2 regions of the Microbacterium sp. NPDC055312 genome follow, and region 1 is predicted to be linked to the other one. Evidence: predicted binding sites of a transcription regulator. Region 1 holds the regulator's gene; the other holds the start of a gene.
The links. The regulator LexA, encoded in region 1, represses DNA repair genes until DNA is damaged. The targets are predictions, from matches to a motif close to TCGAACANNTGTTCGA.
Positions count from the first base shown of each region.

Region 2: a site for LexA is predicted at 4,699-4,714, ahead of ACWIDW_RS05675 (DUF222 domain-containing protein). Genes of this name have one in related genera too.

Region 1 covers NZ_JBSHMU010000004.1:147,237-153,713, reverse strand. Annotated here, with positions in the region: gene hisH (imidazole glycerol phosphate synthase subunit HisH) at 1-185, opposite strand, end outside; gene hisB (imidazoleglycerol-phosphate dehydratase HisB) at 182-784, opposite strand; gene ACWIDW_RS11920 (histidinol-phosphate transaminase) at 781-1,872, opposite strand; gene ACWIDW_RS11915 (LysM peptidoglycan-binding domain-containing protein) at 1,918-2,295, opposite strand; gene lexA (transcriptional repressor LexA) at 2,601-3,287, shown strand; gene metE (5-methyltetrahydropteroyltriglutamate--homocysteine S-methyltransferase) at 3,361-5,673, opposite strand; gene ACWIDW_RS11900 (methylenetetrahydrofolate reductase) at 5,670-6,477, opposite strand, start outside.
Region 2 covers NZ_JBSHMU010000002.1:265,266-271,742, reverse strand. Annotated here, with positions in the region: gene ACWIDW_RS05690 (maltokinase N-terminal cap-like domain-containing protein) at 1-919, opposite strand, end outside; gene treS (maltose alpha-D-glucosyltransferase) at 916-2,679, opposite strand; gene ACWIDW_RS05680 (DUF3817 domain-containing protein) at 2,805-3,266, opposite strand; gene ACWIDW_RS05675 (DUF222 domain-containing protein) at 3,404-4,669, opposite strand; gene ACWIDW_RS05670 (serine protein kinase RIO) at 4,943-5,803, shown strand; gene ACWIDW_RS05665 (MFS transporter) at 5,913-6,477, shown strand, end outside.

The DNA.
Region 1 (6,477 bases):
GCGACCAGCGCGTCGCGAACGGCCGCGAACGCGCCCACGCCGGGCACGAGCAGTCCGTCCGCCTCGAGGGCACGACTGCGGTCGCGGGTGAGTTCGACCTCGGCGCCCGCCGCGGCCAGAGCCTTCACGGCGGAGTGCACGTTGCCGGACTCGTAGTCGAAGACGACCACGCGCCGCTCGGTCACAGTGCACCCTTCGTCGAGGGGACGCCCTCGACGAGCGGGTCGAGCGCCTTGGCCTGACGGAACGCGCGGGCGAACGCCTTGAACTCGGCCTCGGCGATGTGGTGCGGGTCGCGGCCCCCGAGGAGGCGCACGTGCACGGTCAGGCCGGCGTTGAGGGTGATCGCCTCGAACACGTGGCGCACCAGCGATCCGGTGAAGTGACCGCCGATGAGGTGGAACTCGAATCCGGCGGGCTCTCCGTCGTGCACGAGGAACGGGCGGCCCGAGATGTCGACCACGGCCTGAGCGAGAGCCTCGTCGAGGGGCACCAGCGCATCGCCGTAGCGGGAGATGCCGGCCTTGTCGCCGAGTGCCTCGCGGATCGCCTGGCCGAGCACGATCGAGATGTCCTCGACCGTGTGGTGCGCATCGATGTGCGTGTCGCCCGTGGCGCGCACCGTGAGGTCGGTGAGCGAGTGCTTCGCGAACGCCGTCAGCATGTGGTCGAAGAACGGAACACTCGTGTCGATGTCGCTGCGTCCCGTGCCGTCGAGGTCGACGACGACCTCGACGGTCGACTCGGAGGTGCTGCGGGTCCGGCGGGCGGTGCGGGTGGTCATGCGGGCGATCCAATCGACGCGAGGGCTTCCAGGAATGCGGTGGTCTCGGCTTCGGTGCCGGCAGAGACACGGAGGTGATGCGGGATCCCGACGTCGCGGATGAGCACTCCGCGGTCGTACAGCGCTCGCCAGAGAGCCTGCGGGTCCTCGACTCCGCCGAACAGCACGAAGTTCGACCACGAGGCGTGCGGCCGGTACCCGAGGGCCTCGAGGGTGGCCGAGATCCGGTCACGCTGCTCGACGATCTCGTCGACCATCTGCAGCATGGTCGACGAGTTGCGCAGCGCCGCGACGGCGGCGGCCTGAGTCAGAGCACTGAGGTGGTAGGGAAGGCGCACGAGCCGCAGCGCGTCGATGAACGCCGGGTCGGCGGCCAGATAGCCGACCCGGGCGCCGGCGAATGCGAAGGCCTTGCTCATCGTGCGCGAGACCGCGAGCCGCGGCCGGCCGGCCAGCAGGCTCAGCGCCGAGGGCGCGTCGTGCGGAGCGAACTCCTGATAGGCCTCATCGACGATCACGATGCCGCGCGCCGCCTCGTACACGGACTCGATGACGTCGAGTCCCAGCGGCGTGCCGGTGGGGTTGTTCGGGGTGCAGAGGATGACGACGTCGGGGTCGGCCCCGGCGACCTGCCGCGCGGCGTCATCGGGGTCGAGCGTGAAGTCGTCGTGCCGGGTGCCCGCGATCCACTGCGCGCCCGTGCCCTGCGTGATCAGCGGGTACATCGAGTAGGTGGGCGCGAACCCGAACGCCGTCCGGCCGGGGCCGGCGAATGCCTGCATGATGTGCTGCAGCACCTCGTTCGAGCCGTTTCCCGCCCAGATCTGCTCGGCTGTCAGTCCGTGACCGAGATACGCGGCGAACGCCTCTCGCAGCGGCGTGAACTCGCGATCGGGGTAGCGGTTGACGTCTCGCAGCGCGAGGGCGATGTCGTCGAGGATGTCACTGGCGACCTCGTCGGGAACCGGATGCGTGTTCTCGTTGACGTTCAGAGCGACCGGAAGCGGCGCCTGCGGGGCACCGTACGGCGTGAGCCCGCGCAGGTCGGCGCGGAGGGGCAGCTCATCGAGGGATGTCACATGCTCCATCGTAGGCGGCGCATCGCGCGCGCCGCCGCGCATGACGGCGCGCACTCACCCGGAATAGGCCGTCGGGATCGCGATCGAGGTGCCCACCTGGATCATGCCGGTGGTGAGGTCGTTGAGACGCTTGATGTCGTCGATGACGTCGCGCGGATCGGAGGTGGGCGCGGCCTCGGCGGCGATCGACCAGAGCGTGTCACCGGGCAGCACCGTCACGGTCTCGAAGGCGACCGGCTCGCTCTCACCGGAAGCGACCGCCGAGCCCCCGGCCAGCAGAGAGACGGCGATGCCGGCGATGACCGGTGCGGCTGCGAGGGCGGCGAGCAGACGGCGACCGCGCGCGGTGAGGCGCAGCCGGGTCGAGACAGAACGCCCTGCAGCGGCCGTGACCGTAGAGGTCTCGGGGGCCTGGATGCTGGTGGTGCTCATGTGATGCTCCTCTTCGCTCTCCCCCGCCCATCGGGCGGAAGTGGTGCAGCTTTCGCATCCGGCATCCGGCCGGGGATGCCGGATGCGAAGCTACGTTCCGAACCTATCTTCGATATCGAACATCTGTCAAGAATTCTTCGAATACCGTGCCACCACTTCTGCGACACGCTCGAACAGATCTTCCGTTTTCCGAGCGAACTCGGATACGGTTTCGATGAAGTCAGCCCACCATGGGCCACCGACATTCGAACCGGATCCCCGCGACGACGCGGATCCGCACCGTGTGAGGGCATGAAGGAGCAGCCATGAGCGACACCCCCGAGACCGCAGCCGAGGCTCCCCGCACGCGGCGCCGCAAGAGCCTGAGCCCCAAGCAGATGGCGATCCTCGAGGTCATCCAGACCTCGATCGCCCGGCACGGCTACCCGCCGAGCATGCGTGAGATCGGCGACGCGGTGGGGCTGAAGTCGCTCTCGAGCGTCACTCACCAGCTCGGGCAGCTCGAGCTGAGCGGCTACCTGCGCCGCGACCCGGGCAAGACCCGCGCGATGGAGGTGCTGATCGACCTTCCCGGCAGCGGCACCGAGAACCCGGCGGACACCGCCCCGTCCGTGGGGGACGCCGCGCTGGTGCCCCTCGTCGGGCAGATCGCCGCGGGAGTGCCGATCACGGCCGACCAGCAGGTGGAGGAGATCTTCCCGCTGCCGAGGCAGCTGGTCGGCAAGGGCGATCTGTTCATGCTGAAGGTCAACGGTGAGTCGATGATCGACGCGGCGATCTGCGACGGCGACTGGGTCGTCGTGCGCACGCAGAACGATGCCGAGAACGGCGAGATCGTCGCCGCCATGATCGACGGCGAGGCGACGGTGAAGACCTTCCGCCGGCGCGACGGGCACACCTGGCTGCTGCCCCGCAACTCGGCGTTCGAGCCCATCCTCGGCGACGAGGCGGTCGTGCTCGGCAAGGTCGTCGCGGTGCTCCGCTCGGTCTGATCGCGCCGCCGCGACCAGGAGAGGCGCCCCTTCCCGGTCGGGAAGGGGCGCCTCTCTTCGTGCTGGTGGTGCCTCAGACGGTGACCGCGACGTCCTCACGGACGCGACGGGTGGCCTCGACGATGTTGCGCAGCGACTCGACGGTCTCCTCGTAGGCGCGGGTCTTCAGACCGCAGTCGGGGTTCACCCACAGCTGCCGCAGCGGCAGCTCGTCGACGGCGCGACGCAGCAGCGCCTCGATCTCCTCGACGCTGGGCACCCGCGGTGAGTGGATGTCGTACACGCCGGGGCCGACCCCGTGATCGAAGCCGAAGCGCGCGATGTCGGCGACGACCGCCATCCGGCTGCGCGCGGCCTCGATCGAGGTCACATCGGCGTCGAGGGCGCGGATCGCATCGATCACCACGCCGAACTCCGAGTAGCAGAGGTGCGTGTGGATCTGCGTGGCCGCAGCGGCACCGCCGGTCGCGAGGCGGAACGAGCGCACCGACCAGTCGAGGTAGTCGGCCTGATCCGCAGCCTTCAGCGGCAGCAGCTCGCGCAGCGCCGGCTCGTCGACCTGGATGATCGCGATGCCCGCCGCCTCGAGGTCGGTGATCTCCTCGCGCAGCGCGAGGGCGACCTGGTCGGCGGTCTCAGCGAGCGGCTGGTCGTCGCGCACGAACGACCACGCGAGGATCGTCACGGGGCCGGTGAGCATGCCCTTGACCGGCTTCGCGCTGAGCGACTGGGCGTACGCGGCCCACGAGACGGTGATCGGCGCGGGGCGCGACACGTCTCCCCAGAGGATCGAGGGCCGGGTGGCGCGCGAGCCGTAGGACTGCACCCAGCCGTGCTGGGTGACGGCGAATCCGTCGAGGTGCTCGGCGAAGTACTGCACCATGTCGTTGCGCTCGGGCTCACCGTGCACGAGCACGTCGAGGCCGAGCTCCTCCTGCAGGGCGACGACCTGGTCGATCTCGCGACGCAGGAAGTCGTCGTAGTCGTCAGCGGGCAGCTCGCCGCGCAGGAACTGGGCGCGGGCCCGGCGGATGTCGCCGGTCTGCGGGAACGAGCCGATCGTCGTCAGGGGCAGCGCGGGCAGGTTCAGCGCCTGCTGCGCGCTCTCGCGCTCGGCGTACGACACGCGTGAGTACTCCGCCTCGGCGACCTCGCGGGCGCGCACGGCACCGTCGCGCACGCCGGGCGCGTCGTGCCTGTCGGCGAGGGCGGCGGATGCCGCGTCGAGAGCGTCGGCGATGGCATCCCGGCCCTGGCCCAGACCCTGCGCGAGGGTGACGACCTGGCCGACCTTCTGGTCGGCGAAGGCGAGCCACGAGACCAGACGCGGATCGAGGGCCGTCTCGTCGTCGACGTCGTGCGGCACGTGCAGCAGCGAGGTGGAGGTGGATGCCGACACCGCGGCCGCGCCGAGAGCGCGCAGCGACTCGAGCTTCGCGAAGGCCGCGTCGAGGTCGCCGCGCCAGATGTTGTGTCCGTCGACCACGCCACCGACGAGGGTCTTCCCGTCGAGCGCGGGCAGCGCGGCGGGCACCTCGCCGCGGACGAGGTCGATGCCGATCGCCTCGACGGGGGCGGCGGCCAGCACGTCGAGCGTCGCGCCGAGCGCGGCGTACGGGGCTGCCACGAAGATCTGCGGGCGTGCGCTCGCGCCGCCGAGCACCGCGAGGGCGCGGGCTGCGGCATCCGCCAGAGTCGCGGTGTCGACTGGCAGCGACTCGCTGACCAGCGCCGGCTCGTCGAGCTGCACCCACTCAGCGCCCGCGGCCTTCAGCTTCGCGAGCAGCGCGGCATAGACCGGCAGCAGGTCATCGAGGCGGCTGAGCGGCTCGAAGCCCTCCGGTGCGTCATCCGACGCCTTCGCCAGGGCGAGCAGGGTGACCGGTCCGACGATCACCGGACGGGTGACGTACCCGGCGGCCGCGGCCTCGGCGACCTGCTGCACGAGGTGCTCGCTGGCGAGCGAGAAGGTCGTCTCGGGGCCGATCTCGGGCACGAGGTAGTGGTAGTTCGAGTCGAACCACTTGGTCATCTCGAGCGGTGCGCGCTCGCCCTCGCCGCGGGCGACGGTGAAGTACGCATCCAGTCCGATGGTGCCGTCGGCGTCGCGCAGATCGTCGAAGCGGGTCGGGATGGCACCGACGGTGACCGCGGCGTCGAGCACCTGGTCGTAGAACGAGAACGACTCGGGGATCGACGAGTCATCGCGGCCGAGGCCGAGCTCGGCGAGACGGACGCGCGTCGTCGCACGCAGCTCGGCGGCGGTGCGCTCGAGCTCGGCCTGGTCGGAGCGGCCGGCCCAGAATGCCTCGACGGCCTTCTTCAGCTCGCGACGGCGGCCGATGCGCGGGTAGCCGAGGATCGTCCCTGCGGGGAAAGCGGTCATGAGATTCCTTTCGATGCTGCGGAGAGCTGGCGCGCGGGGATGACCCCGGCGGACTGGAGGACGTCGAGCACGGTCTCGTGCTGGTTGAACGCGTACAGGTGCACACCGGGCGCCCCGCCGTCGACCACGGCGCGGATGAGGTCGGCGGCCCAGCGGATGCCGATCCGGCGACGCCCCTCGGTGGTCGGCTCGACCTCGAGCTCGATGGCGAGCTCGCTCGGCAGCTCCTCACCGGTCAGCTCGAGCACCCGCGCCAGGCGCGCGGGCGAGGTGATCGGCATGATGCCCGGGAGGATCGGGATCGTCACGCCGGCGCGGCGCGCACGCTCGACGAACGCGAGGTAGTGATCGGGGTGGAAGAAGAGCTGCGTGATCGCGACGGTCGCCCCGGCGGCCTGCTTCGCGAGCAGCGCGTCGACGTGCTGGCTGCTGTACGCCGAGCGCGGGTGGCCGTTGGGGAAGGCGGCGACGGCGATGTTCACCTTGCGGCGCGGTGCGACCCGCACGGCCCCCGGATTGCCGCGCACCGGTGACTCCTCGTACGGCGCTCGCTCGGCCTGCACACGGTCGATCAGCTGCACGAGCTGCGCCGAGCTCTCGAGGTCGCCGAGGAACGCGTCGTCTTCGCTCTGGCCCGCCGGCGGGTCGCCGCGCAGCGCGAGGAAGCTCAGCACACCGGCATCCAGGAACTCGCGGATAAGACGGGCGGCGCCCGCGTAGGTGTTGCCCACACAGGTGAGATGCGCGAGAGGTTCGGTGTCGGTGTGCGTGCGGATGTATCGCAGCACGTCGAGTGAGCGGCCG
Region 2 (6,477 bases), on a different contig from region 1:
GGGAATAGGGCTCGATCTCGGGCACGACGGGCAGTGCCCGCTCGAGGCGCTCCGACATCGTGCGGGCCAGCTGTGCGGTCGCGTCAGGGCCGCACCGCTCGGACGGGAACCTCGCCCGCAGCGCGGCGTGCACCTCGGCGAGCGCCTCACCGAGCCGCGCGGCCTCACCGCCGAAATCGCCGCCGGATTCCGGCACGGTCAGCTCCGGGTCGGCCAGAGCCGTGCGCACGCTGCCGGTGGCGAGCTCGAACCCGTCGGTCGCCGTGTTCAGCAGCTCCTGCAGCATCGCGAGCTGCAGCACCTCGCCGTCGAGATCGATCTCGATCCACCCGTAGAGCTCGGCGATGTGCTCCGAACCGGCGGTGGTGAGCACCTCGTGGATCTCGATGTCGGGGTTCACTCCCGGGCTGACCTTGCGGAACAGCTTCATGATCGCGGTGTCGTCGAAGCGCAGCGACGAGTTCGACTGTTCGCCGGTGAGCGGCGAGGAGCGCAGGTCGGGGTCGAGGGCGGGGCTGGCCGACACGCGGCGGAAGCGCAGCCCGCCGGCATCCGCCTGCCCGCTCGGCTCGGCGGCGATGAACCCGCGCAGCCACAGCGCCATCGCGTCGCGGTCGTGGACCGCGTCGTACAGGTGGCGCTCGCGTCCGTCGACTTCGACGGCACCGACGTAGGCGTGGCTGTGCCGATCGTCGAACTCGTCGTAGGCCGACAGCGGCACCTGATAGAGCTCGTGTCCGCCCTCGTCGTCGGCGTAGTCGACGGTGACGAGCAGCACCCGCACGGCGGGATCACGCCCGGCATCCGTCAGCTCGCCGAGCTGTCGCACCGCGGTGACGTGGAACGGGCGGCCCTTGCCCCCGAACCACCGGGTGCGAACCAGGTAGCCCTCCAGAAGGGCATGATCGATCAGGCTCACAGCAACCCCACCTCCTCAGAATCCTCCGCCGGCGCGTGCAGCTGGAACCAGTAGAAGCCGTGTCCGCCGAGCGTCAGCAGGTACGGCCACTCGCCGATGCGCGGGAACGGCACCCCGCCGACCAGCTCGACCGGGATCATCCCTTCGAAGCGCCGCAGATCCAGCTCGACCGGCTGCGGGAACTGCGACAGGTTGTTCACGCACAGGATCACATCCGACGTGCCATCGTCGTTCGTGTGCTCGCGGGTGTACGACAGCACCGACGGGTTCGAGCCGCCGAGGTCGTTGAAGCTGCCCAGGCCGAATGCCGGATGCCGCTTGCGCGCGTGCACCATCTGCCGCGTCCAGTGCAGCAGCGACGAGCGGTCCTCCTGCTGCGCCTCGACGTTCACGGCGAGGTAGCCGTAGACGGGATCCTGCACGACCGGCTTGCTGAGCTTGCCGGGGTTCGCGGTCGAGAAGCCGGCGTTGCGGTCGCTGGTCCACTGCATCGGGGTGCGCACCCCGTCGCGGTCGCCGAGCCAGATGTTGTCGCCCATGCCGATCTCGTCGCCGTAGTACAGCACGGGCGAGCCGGGCAGCGACAGCAGCAGGGCGGTGAACAGCTCGATGCGGTCGATGTCATTCTCGAGCAGCGGGGCGAGGCGTCGGCGGATGCCGATGTTGGCCTTCATCCGCGGGTCCTGCGCGTACTCGTTCCACATGTAGTCGCGGTCTTCGTCGGTGACCATCTCGAGCGTCAGCTCGTCGTGGTTGCGCAGGAAGATGCCCCACTGGCATCCGGACGGGATCGTGGGGGTGTCGGCGAGGATCTCGCTGATCGGGTAACGCGATTCGCGACGCACAGCCATGAAGATGCGCGGCATCACCGGGAAGTGGAAGCACATGTGGCACTCGTCGCCGCCCACCTCGGGGTCGCCGAAGTAGTCCACCACGTCGGCCGGCCACTGGTTGGCCTCGGCCAGCAGCACCCGGCCCGGGTAGTTCTCGTCGACGAAGCGGCGCACCTTCTTCAAGAACTCGTGCGTCTCGGGCAGGTTCTCGCCGTTCGTGCCCGGCCGCTCGTAGAGGTACGGGACGGCGTCGAGGCGGAACCCGTCCAGACCCATGTCGAGCCAGAAGCGCATGGCGTCGAGCATCGCCTCGTGCACCTTCGGGTTGTCGAAGTTCAGGTCGGGCTGGTGGCTGAAGAAGCGGTGCCAGAAGTACTGCTTGCGCACCGGGTCCCACGTCCAGTTGCTCGGCTCGGTGTCGACGAAGATGATGCGGGCGTCTTCGTAGAGCTCGTCGGTGTGGCTCCACACGTAGAAGTCGCCGTAGGGGCCGTCGGGGTCGTTGCGGCTGGCCTGGAACCACGGATGCTCGTCGCTGGTGTGATTCATGACGAAGTCGATGATCACCTTGATGTCGCGCTCGTGCGCCGCGTCGAGGAACTCCTGGAAGTCGTCGGTCGTGCCGAGATCGGACTGCACTCCCGTGTAGTCGGCGACGTCGTAGCCGCCGTCGCGCAGCGGGGAGGGGAAGAACGGCGGGACCCACAGGCAGTCGACGCCCAGCCACTGCAGGTAGTCGAGCTTGTCGATGAGGCCGCGGAAGTCGCCGATCCCGTCGCCGTCGCTGTCTTTGAACGAGCGGACGAGCACCTCGTAGAAGACTGCTGTCTTGAACCACTCCGGCGCGGGGCTTCCCGGGGTGTCGGGGAACGGCTCCTGTGTGAGCACGGGGATCGAGGCGGTGTACGGGGCGGGTTCGGCGGTCATGCGGGCTCCCTCACCATCGGATTGCGTCCGAGCATGCGCCCAACCTGTCACACGCGACGAGCGCTGGCTAGGGTCTTGCGCACCCCTTGACCCACGCTGGTCGACGTGCGATGAGAGCCGAGGGCTCAGCGACCGCCGGGAGGTCCGATCAGCAGCAGGATGGTGAAGATCGCGACGATGGCGACGAGGATCAGCACGGCGAGCACCCACGGGCGGTGCAGGAACCAGCGCATCGTGCGGTCGTACCAGGTGCGGTCGCGTGGGTCGTCGGTCTCGGTGAGCCGCCACTGCCCCTCGAGTCGTCCGCTGCGGTGCAGCCAGATCTCGACCGGGATGGTGGCGTACGGCACGATCGCGCTGGCGATCGTCGTCGCGGCGACGCCGGCGTGCCAGCGCTGGTTGAACGCGAGCAGAACAGCCGTCGCGCCGTAGGAGAGGAAGACGAATCCGTGGATGCCGCCGCCGATCGTGACGAGCACCGACGGCTGCCCGACGGCGCGCAGGATGAGTGCGCTGATGAGCAGGGTCCAGGTGATCGCCTCGGCGATCGCGAGCACGCGGAACAGGCGAGCGGGAGTGGTGAACACGGTTCTCCTCGAGTGGGTGTGCTTCCACGGTAGGCGAGCGCGGCTATGCGCCGGCCCGGGGTCCGGGCCTTCCCGGGCCCGAAGCGAGAAAGATCAATCGAAAGGCTGACACGACTGTGGGCTCTGCGGATGCTGCCTCAGAACGGCGGCGGCGTGAAGGTGACGGTGTTCGGAGGCGGTGGCTTGTCGACGTAGGTCCGACCGGTGGGACTCGTCCACTCCAGAAGTCCGTCGCCGAGCTGGGCGACGTGCCACGGCGTCTGATGTTTCAGCACATGATGTCGTCGGCACAGAGCGGCCAGGTTCTCTTCGCTCGTCTCGCCGCCGAACGCAGCATCACGGGTGTGATCGAGGTCGCTGTCGCGGGCCGGCATCCCGCATCCGGGGAAGCGACAGCGTTCATCACGCGATCGCAGGTGGCGACGCAGTGATTCCGGAGGTCGGTACCTGTCGACCGACAGCACCCCGCCGTTCACCGGATGAGTGAGCACCCGATCCCACCCGGACGCGGCACCGGCCAGCGCCTTCGCGGAGGCGAGATCGATCGGAGTCCGCCCGGAGAGCTCTGCGGCAGGTCCGCCGGAGCCCATCAGCGTGGTCACCGGCACGGTGACCGCGACCTGCGCGCTGATCGATGCGAGCAGTCCGTCGGCGGTGTCGTGACCGGCCGGAGCTCCGGTGAGCAGCAGATCCATCGCCAGGTCGAACCGAAGCTGCGCGAAGGTGCGCGAGTCTGTGGCCTGATTCGGGTCGTCGTCGCGGTCGGCGAGCGCCTTCGCCATCTGCGAGAACCGATCGTGCGCACCGTGGATCAGCACCGACGGGCCGTACACGTGCAGCTCGGACATGGCATCCGGACCATCCGTCACCCACACGCCACGATGCGATCGCGCATCCTGGTGGCGCTCGTCGAGCGTGCGCGACTGGTACTGCTGAGCGATCCGCTCGGCGATCACCCGCACCCGGTTCGGGGACTCGTCCTGTGCGATCTGCAGCACGCGCGCGGCGTAGGCGGCACGCGCGTCGTCGTCGTCGATGTGCGCACCGGCGTCGACGATCACCCGCGCGTGCCCCGTCGTGATCAGCCCAGCCCCCTGCGCCTGCCACACCTGCGGAAACCGCTCGACCAGCACTTCGGCCGCGACCATGCGTCGCTGCACGGTGCGGTCGCTCACGCGCAGCGCCGTCGCGAGTTCGGCAGCCACGGTGCGCAGGGTGAGGTCGGAGTCGTCGAGCCCGTCGCCCCTCTCGGCGATCGACATCGCCAGCCGATTCGCGAGCGCGAGCAGGCCGTCGCGAGCGGCCAGCACTCCCTGCAGAGTCTTCTCGACAGCCTGCAGCGAAGACACGATCGCGTCGAGATTCGCGATGTCCTCACGTGTCGCCATCGACAGCTTGTTCATATCTCGAGTATGCGAGGGGCCACCGACATTCGAACGCCCGATCGCCCTCTCGAGGGGGCCGAACAGGTCACGAACGCGTAACGGTCTGGCATCCGCCCATGTCACCCGTCGGACCCGACGATCTACACTCGATCCGCACCGGGAATCGCCCGGAGGAACCGAGCGGAAGGAGCGACCGATGAACACCGTCTCCGTCGTGCCTGCCGCCGACATCCTTCTCGCCGAGGCCGCCCGCTCCTGAACCGCGTGTGGCCTCCCTCCTGGAGCCACATCGTGAACATTCAGCACTCCGCGTCGTTCGACGCCTCGCCTTTCGACGTCACCCTCGCCTTCGCCGACACCCGCATCGGCGAGAACCAGCGCTGGTCGACCTGGCCGTCCACCATGCCCACCGAACGCGGCCCGTCGCCCCTGCCCGGCTGGGTGGTGACCAGCGCAGCCGCGGTCGACACCGAGCTCGGCATCCTGAAGACCGGGAAGGAAGCCGACGTCTTCCTCCTCGAACGGGCGATTCCGGGCGCCGAGCCCGGCCGCGGCACGCGAACCCTGCTCGCCGCGAAGCGCTACCGCGACGCCGAGCACCGCAGCTTCCAGCGGTCGTCGGTCTACACCGAAGGGCGGCGCACCCGCCGCACCCGTGATGCGCGCGCGCTCGCCAAGAAGACCGCGCACGGACGCGAGGTCGCCGCGGCCGAGTGGTCGTTCGCGGAGTTCGCGGCGTTGAGCCGCATGCACGAGCTCGGCGCACCCGTGCCGTACCCCGTGCAGGTCGACGGCACCGAGATCCTCATGGAGTTCATCGGCGACGATCGCACCGCCGCTCCGCGGCTCGCGCAGGTGAGAGCGGATGCCGAGCAGCTGGCCGACCTGTACGAGCAGATCGTCGAGATCATGCACGTGTTCGCGGCGGCCGGCCTCGCGCACGGCGACCTGTCGCCGTACAACCTGCTCGTGCACCACGGGCGGGTGCGAGTGATCGACCTGCCGCAGATCGTCGACACGGTCACCAATCCGCAGGGGTTCGATCTGCTGCACCGCGACTGCGTCAACGTGTGCGAGTGGTTCGCGCGGCGCGCGGTGCCGTGCGACCCCGAGCAGCTGTTCGCCGAGCTGCTCGCCACATCATTCGGCTGACACGCATGGCGCGCCGGAGCCCGGCATCCGCCGATGCCCCACCAGGCGCGCGCAGCCGCATGGCGAGCGAGACGTCGGCGCGACACCGGCATCCTGTAGCGTGACGGCCATGACCGGTCGTGATGGTGCCGCCGTACCCCCTCCCACTGCCAGGACGGGAGCCGTCGCGGCGTTCGGCCGCGAGCACGAGAGCTCCGCGCCGGCAGCCACGAAGAAGCAGGTCGTCTCGTGGGCGATGTGGGACTGGGCGATGCAGCCGTTCAACACCGTCATCCTCACCTTCGTCTGGATCGCCCTGTACCTGACCTCGCGGATGTTCCTCGAGCCGTCGATGCGCGAATCCGGGCTGCTGGCCGATGGCTCGTACATGAACTGCAACGACTCGGCCTTCACCGCCTCGGCGTACTGCCAGGGGCTCACCGACCTCGCGGAGTGGTGGGGCTGGGCGAACTTCGCCGCCGGCATCCTGATCCTGCTGCTCGCCCCGGTGCTCGGCCAGCAGGCCGACGCGCGCGGCAGCAAGAAGAAGTGGGTCATCGGCGCCACCATCGCGATCGCGCTCGTCCAGTTCTCGCTGTTCTTCGTCGAGGCCGATCCGAAGTTCTTCTGGTTCGGCGCGTTCGCCGTCGCGATCGCCGCGGTCGTCAGCGAGATCGGAAACGTCAGCTACTACG